3 regions of the Nonomuraea sp. NPDC050536 genome follow, and region 2 is predicted to be linked to each of the others. Evidence: riboswitches for the same ligand, from Rfam matches in the RefSeq annotation. Region 2 holds a riboswitch; each other region holds the start of a gene.
The links. A riboswitch is a leader RNA that binds a small molecule or an ion and turns the genes downstream of it on or off. The one in region 2 is predicted to bind cobalamin.
Positions count from the first base shown of each region.

Region 1: it holds a riboswitch for cobalamin, as region 2 does, so the genes downstream of both, cobN (cobaltochelatase subunit CobN) here and ACIBHX_RS06235 (ribonucleoside-diphosphate reductase subunit alpha) in region 2, are expected to answer to the same signal.
Region 3: it holds a riboswitch for cobalamin, as region 2 does, so the genes downstream of both, ACIBHX_RS25740 (CbtB-domain containing protein) here and ACIBHX_RS06235 (ribonucleoside-diphosphate reductase subunit alpha) in region 2, are expected to answer to the same signal.

Region 1 is NZ_JBITHD010000009.1:208,012-210,268, reverse strand. Features, by position in the region: gene cobN (cobaltochelatase subunit CobN) at 1-791, opposite strand, end outside; cobalamin riboswitch at 826-1,013, opposite strand; gene cobG (precorrin-3B synthase) at 1,025-2,149, shown strand; gene ACIBHX_RS25700 (precorrin-8X methylmutase) at 2,146-2,257, shown strand, end outside.
Region 2 is NZ_JBITHD010000001.1:1,281,775-1,284,031, reverse strand. Features, by position in the region: gene ACIBHX_RS06235 (ribonucleoside-diphosphate reductase subunit alpha) at 1-1,031, opposite strand, end outside; cobalamin riboswitch at 1,128-1,320, opposite strand; gene ACIBHX_RS06230 (Bug family tripartite tricarboxylate transporter substrate binding protein) at 1,325-2,257, opposite strand, start outside.
Region 3 is NZ_JBITHD010000009.1:217,399-219,655, reverse strand. Features, by position in the region: gene ACIBHX_RS25745 (FtsX-like permease family protein) at 1-739, shown strand, start outside; cobalamin riboswitch at 750-896, shown strand; gene ACIBHX_RS25740 (CbtB-domain containing protein) at 930-1,118, shown strand; gene ACIBHX_RS25735 (CbtA family protein) at 1,127-1,855, shown strand; gene ACIBHX_RS25730 (histidine phosphatase family protein) at 1,897-2,257, shown strand, end outside.

The DNA.
Region 1 (2,257 bases), on a different contig from region 2:
GCGCCGACGTCCCACGCCTCGTCGTCGCCGCCCGCTCCGGCCGTCGCCGGGCGGGTGCCTCCTGCCGCCAGTACGGTCACCACGAGCGCATCCGCGGCGCGCAGGGTGTCGAGGAGTCCCGGCTCGGCGGTGCGCAGAGAGGAGCAGAAGACCGGCAGCGCCCGTCCGCCCGCCTCCTCGATCGCCCGGCAAAGCGCCTCGACGAAGGCGGTGTTGCCCGCCATATGGTGCGCCCGGTAGTAAAGCACCCCGACCACCGGCCCCTCACCGCGCGACTCGCCCCCCAGCACGCCGATCAGCGAGCCCTCACTGCGCGACTCGCCCTCCGGCTCGCCGGTCACCGGGTCCTTGCGGTGTGGCTCGCGTTGCAGCACACCCCAGGAGGGGGCGGGGGCGGGTGGGGCGAAGCCGCGGCCGGTCAGCAGGACGGTGTCGGACAGGAAGGCGTGCAGCTCGGCCAGGTTGGCGGGACCGCCGTGGGCCAGGTAGGCGTGCGCCTCGGCGCAGACGCCCCCGCTGACCGTGGACAGCTCCATCAGCTCGGCGTCCGGCGCCTGCTCGCCACCCAGCACCACCACCGGGCGCGGCCCGGCCAGCAGCGCGTCGAGCCCCTCCTCCCAGGCCCGCCTGCCGCCCAGCAGGCGGACCACGACCAGGTCGATGCCTTCGAGCAGTTCTGGCAGATCACCTGCGGCCAGCCTGGCGGGGTTGCCCAGGCGGTAGTCGGCGCCGCCGGCGCGGGCGCTTAACAGATCGGTGTCAGAGGTGGAGAGCAGCAGCACGCCAGGCACGGCAGGGTCCTCCCTCGGGGTCCTCGCCCCGTTCGCGGGTGTCGCGACGGCAGGAGTCTCCTGGCTCCCGGATCAACGCTCACCCCGGCCTTCCCGCCCGTTTCCGGGCAGTGGCCTGCGGTGGGGTTCGCTTCCCGGTCACAGTGGCGGGACCGCGCCGGTTTCTCACCGGCTTCCTCCCTTGCCATCGCCTACGGAGGAGCCTACAGCGAAGTGGCGTTACGATCCCCTTCGTGTCCATAGCCGACTTTTCCGGACGTTTAGGTCCTGACGCCTGTCCGGGGGCGCTCCAGGTGCACCAGGCGGCAGACGGGCCGATGGCCCGGGTCCGCGTGCCGGGCGGGGCGATCTCGGCGGGGCAACTGCTCGAGCTGGCCACCTGCGCGGATGAGCTCGGCTCGGGCGTGATCGAGCTCACCTCCCGGGCCAACGTCCAGGTCCGCGGGCTGCGCTCCCCCGAGGTGTTCGCCTCACGGATGGCCGCGGCGGGGCTGCTGCCGTCGGCCTCACACGAGCGGGTCCGCAACATCGTGGCCTCCCCGTTAGGCGGCCGCGGTCCCTCCGGTGCGCTGGATCCGCAGCCGCTGGTGGAATCGCTGGACCGGGCCCTATGCGCGACTCCCCGACTGGCCGGGCTTCCGGGCCGCTTCCTGTTCGCGGTGGACGACGGCACGAACGACGTCACGTCCCTCACCGCCGACGTCACCTACGCATCAGGACAACTCCTTCTGGCAGGTATGACCTGCGGCACCGCTGCGATCGCCGGGGCGGTGGCGGTGATGATCGCGGCGGCTGAGGCGTTTCTGGACGTGCGCGGGGATGCGTGGCGGATCGCGGAGGTGCCCGGTGGGGCCGCCACGGTCGCCGCCCGCATGGGGCTCACGGTGTGGCCGCCGGATCTGCGTGCCGGCCCGGAGAACACTCAGGCATCGCCGCCGCGTGCGGGTGGCATCGCTCAGCGGGACGGGCGGGCGGCGCTGGAGGTGGTGGCGCCGCTCGGGCGGCTGTCCCCTGATCAGGCCCGTGCGCTGGGCGCCGCCGATGTCGCGGTACGGCTGACGCCGTGGCGGACCGTGATGCTGCTCGACCTCGACGACGTCGGGCAGGTGACGCAGGCACTGGAAGCCGCTGGGCTGGTGACCGACTCCGGATCCCCGTGGGTCGGTGTGACGGCGTGCACCGGGCGGCCGGGGTGTGCCAAGGCGCTGGCCGACGTGCAAGCCGATGCCCGCGCATGGGTGGGCACCCAGCAGCGGGCCCAGGAGACCCGCCTGCACTGGTCCGGGTGCGAGCGGCGCTGCGGGCTTCCCCGAGGAACGGTCACCCAGCGGGTGGCCACCGAGAACGGATACAGGTGACCGACTACATCCGCGATGGCGCCGAGATCTACCGGCGTTCCTTCGCCACGATCCGCGCCGAGACCGACCTGACCGGGATGCCGCCCGACGTGGCGCGCGTCGCGGTCA
Region 2 (2,257 bases):
GTCTGCGCCAGGGTCCGCATCATCCGCCCGTAGAGGGTGCGCGCGGGGATCTGCCGGACATGGCGGCCCTCTGCTTCGTAGGCGCGGTAGGCGGCCGTGAAGGCCTCGCCGTACAGGTCGGTCAGGTCGGGGACTGTCTTGGGGTCGAACAGCGACCACGGCTCGTCGGCCTCGACGCGGCGCATGAACTCGTCGGGCACCCAGTTGGCCAGGTTCAGGTTGTGCGTACGGCGGGCGTCCTCGCCCGTGTTGTCGCGCAGCTCGAGGAACTCCTCGATGTCGGCGTGCCAGGTCTCCAGGTAGACGCAGGCCGCGCCCTTGCGCCGGCCGCCCTGGTTGACGGCGGCCACCGAGGAGTCGAGCGTGCGCAGCCACGGCACGATGCCGTTGGAGTGGCCGTTGGTGCCGCGGATCAGCGAGCCGCGGGAGCGGACCCGGGTCCAGGAGATCCCGATCCCCCCGGCGTACTTGGAAAGCCTGGCCACCTGCCCGTAGCGGTCGTAGATCGACTCGAGCTCGTCGCGCGGCGAGTCCAGCAGGAAGCAGGACGACAGCTGCGGCCTGCGCGAGCCGGAGTTGAACAGCGTGGGCGACGACGGCAGGTAGGACAGGGTCGACATCAACGCGTACAGCTCCGCGGCCTCGGCCACGGTCTCGGACAGGCCGCAGGCCACCCGCAGGAAGAAGTGCTGCGGGCGCTCGAGCACCTTGCGCGTCTCCGGGTGGCGCAGCAGGTAGCGGTCGTAGACGGTGCGCAACCCGAAGTACTCGAACCGGTCGTCGGCCTCGGCCGAGATCAGCGCGTCCAGCTCGGCCGCGTGGGCGGCGACGAAGGCGGCCAGCGAGTCCTGGATCAATCCGGCCGCGTGGGTCGCCGCGATGGACTCGGAGAACGAGGCCAACCCGGCCTCCTCCGCGATCTCCTCGGCGAGCAACCGGGCGGCAACCCTGGAGTTCGCCGGGTCGGTGATCACCTTCGCGGCCGCCTCCTCGATGGCCAGCCGCCGATCCACCTCAACGATCTGCGTCAACTGCTCTCCTCGTGAACGATGCCCGCGAGGGCGCACGAGAGCACGGCGGCGCAGGGGTACCCCGGCCGCGACGCCCCCGGGCCCTCCCGCGAGGCCCTGGACAACTACGTCGCGGGCAGGTCTTCGGGCTCGCGGGCGTGGTCGTGCCTACTGGCCGTCGCTTCCCAGAGCTCTCTCCAGTGCTCGTGACGGCGGTCGTTCCCGCTCACCGCTGCGGGGCAGCCCCGGAATCGCACCGGGTTCCCTTTCACTCCGCCCTCACGGGCGAACCAGCGACAGGAGGGATCCTACATCTAGTGGCCGTTCCCGCAACTGCCCCAGCATGTTGTGTTCGGTGTGTCGAGAAGGCCCAGATCACCGAGCACCGCGCGGGTGCGGTCCACCTCGGAGGCCAGCCAGGCCGCGAAGTCGTCCCCGCTCAGCGGCAGCGGTCGCCAGCCGCTGGTACGGCAGGCCTCCAGCCACGGCGCCGAGGCGCTCACGTCGTCGCACATCCGCAGCGCCAGAGCCCTGGACCCGGCCGCCATGCCCGGCGGCCCGACCACCGCGCACCAGTTGGCGAAGTCGACCCGCACTCCGCATTCGAGCAGGCTGGGCGCGTCGAGCCCGTCGACCCGGTGCGCCGAGGAGACGGCCAGCAGCCTGACCCGCTCCGCGTCGACGCGCGGCCGCCACTCCGCCAGCGTCCCGGCCGCGGCCGCCACCTTACCGCCAAGCAGCGCGACGACCGCCTCGCCACCCCCCGGATAGCCGGTGTAGTCCAGCTGCCGGGCGTCGGCGCCCACCCCCCTGGCGATCAGACCGAACAGCAGGTGGTCGGGCCCGCCCATCGGGCCGCCCGCCACCGGCGTCAGCTCCGGCTTGGCGATCAGCTGCTCGGCCAGGTCACCGAACTCGCGGTAGCGGGAGTTCGCGGGCACCACCACGACCTCGACGTCGCCGGTGAGCCTGGCCAGCGGGGTGGCGGTGTCGATCGTGGCCAGCCCCCGGTGCAGCTCGCCGGCCGCCAGCGCGGCCAGCCCGGTCACGGTGATCACGGTCGCGGCGCCCGGCGCCGTCACCGGGTATCCGGCGCGGCGTGCGGCCTGGACCAGGCACTTGGTCACGGGGGTCCAGCTCTCGCCACCCGCCACGATGGAGAGGGCGCCCGCCGTACCGCCCCGAGCGGTGGCGCAGCCCGCCAGGCAGGCGGCGGCGCCCAGCCCCAGCGCCAGGAAGTGCCTCCT
Region 3 (2,257 bases), on a different contig from region 2:
CGTCGACCTCGGTGTCCGCGCCGGTTCGCTGGATCGGCTGCGCGGCGACGGGGTGGCGCTGAGCACGTTCGCCGCCGGCTCCTACGGGGCCGAGGTCGGTGACAGGGTGCGGCTGCGGCTCGGCGACGGCACTCCGGTTACGCGGACGGTCGTGGCCGTCTACGAGCGGGGGCTCGGCTTCGGCGACGTCGCCCTGCCGTACGAGGTGGTGCGTGATCACTCCGGTTCTGGCATGAGCGCGCGGCTGTTCGTAGTCGGCGGCTCGAAGGCGCGACTGGCCGGGCTGGCGCCGGGGCTGACGGTGCTGGACCGCTCGGACGCCGCCACCGTCCGCGACACGGCGCGGGAGCTGAACGACTGGGGCAACATGCTCGCGCTCGGGCTGATCATCGTGTTCATCGCGATCTCGGTGGTGAACACGCTGGTGATGGCCACCGGCTCGCGGGTCAGGGAGTTCGCCCTGCTCCGCCTCGTCGGCGGCACCCGGCGGCAGGTGCTCGGCATGATCCGCTGGGAGGCGCTCCTGGTCGGCGGCATCGCGGTCATGACAGGCACGGCGATCGCGGCGCCGACGCTGATGGCGCTCAGTACCGCCGTGACAGGGTCGCCGCTCCCCTACGTGCCGCCCGCCGTCTACGCGGCGATGGCCTGCGCCACGATCGGTCTGGCGTTCGCCGCGACGCTGCTTCCCGCCCGCCTGGCTCTGCGGGGCAGACCAGCCGAGCGGATCCTTGGGTGACGGCGGGGTCTCTGTTGACGTGAAACCGGGCACGGGATACATTCCGGGAGATTTCACGATCGTCCAAGAGAAATCCGGTGAGATGCCGGTGCGGACGCGCCACTGTATCCGGGACGCAGATCCCGGGAGCCAGGTCGCTTGGCGATCGTGACCTCACCGGTCGGGACGCGTCATCCCTGAGGAGGCAAGTATGAGTGGGCTGTCCACTCCTTCCGCTGTTCCCCTTCCCCGTCTGGGCCTCTGGCTGCTCACCGTGCCGGTGCTGCTGCTGGTCGCCTATCTCGTCCTGATGGACAACGGCGCCGTCTCGCAGGCCGGGTCCTATCTGCACGAGCTCATGCACGACGGGCGGCACCTGCTCGGCGTGCCCTGCCACTAGGCGCGGGCATGATTCGCACCCTGCTGGTCAGGGGCCTGCTCGTGGGCCTGCTGGCCGGACTCGTCGCGGGCGGGTTCGCCTTCGTCTTCGGTGAGCCGCGCGTCGACAGCGCGATCGCCCTGGAGGAGGCGCACGCCGCTCACGAGGCTCCCGCCGGGCACGACCACGGCGAGGAGGAGCTCGTGAGCCGGCCCGGGCAGAAGGCGGGGCTGTTCCTGGCCACCGGGCTGTACGGGCTGGCGGTGGGCGGGATCTTCGCCCTGGTGTACGCCGGTCTGCGCGGCCGGGTGGGGCCCCGCTCGGAGGGCGGGCTGGCGCTCGCCGCCGCCGGGATGGCCTTCGTGGCGATCATCCTTGTTCCGTTCGTGAAGTATCCGGCCAATCCCCCGGCGGTCGGCGATCCGGACACGATCAACGGCCGGACGCTGCTCTACGTGGTGATGGTGCTGGTCGGGCTGGCGGCGACGGCGATCGCGGTGGCCACGGCCCGGCGCGTCACCGCCGGGCCGTGGGCGCGCTGGGCGGCCGGTGTGGCGGCGTTCCTGGTGCCGGTGATCGCCGCGTGGCAGCTGCTGCCTGCGGTCAACGAGGTGCCCGCGGACTTCCCTGCGACGCTGCTGTGGCAGTTCAGGGTCGCCTCGCTGGGGACGCAGCTGGTGTTCTGGACGGCTTTCGGCGTGCTGTTCGGCTGGCTCTGCGACCGGGCCGTGCGCCGTCGCGCGGCCGTTCCGGTCTGAGCCGGGTGGTGCTGTTCGTACGGCAGGCCGGCACGCCCGGTATGCGGGCGGCCTGCTTCCCTGACCCGGACTCGGAAGCCGATCCCGCGAGCCTGGCCCGTGCTGCCGCTCGGGCCGGGGCCCTGACAGGGGCTTCGGATGGGATGGCATGGGTCGGACCCGGGCGGGCGGCCGGGCAGACCGCGGTCGCGCTGGGGTTCGAGCCGTGCGTGGTTCCCGCGCTGGGCGAGGCGGATTTCGGGCGGTGGACCGGCCTGCCGTACGCGAAGGTCGCCGAGCAGGAGCCGGAGGCCCTGGCGCGGTGGTTGAGCGATCCGGACGCGGCGCCGCACGGCGGCGAGAGCCTGGGGTCCCTCGCGGCGCGGGTGGCGGACTGGCTCGACGGGGTGCGCGACGTGGAGG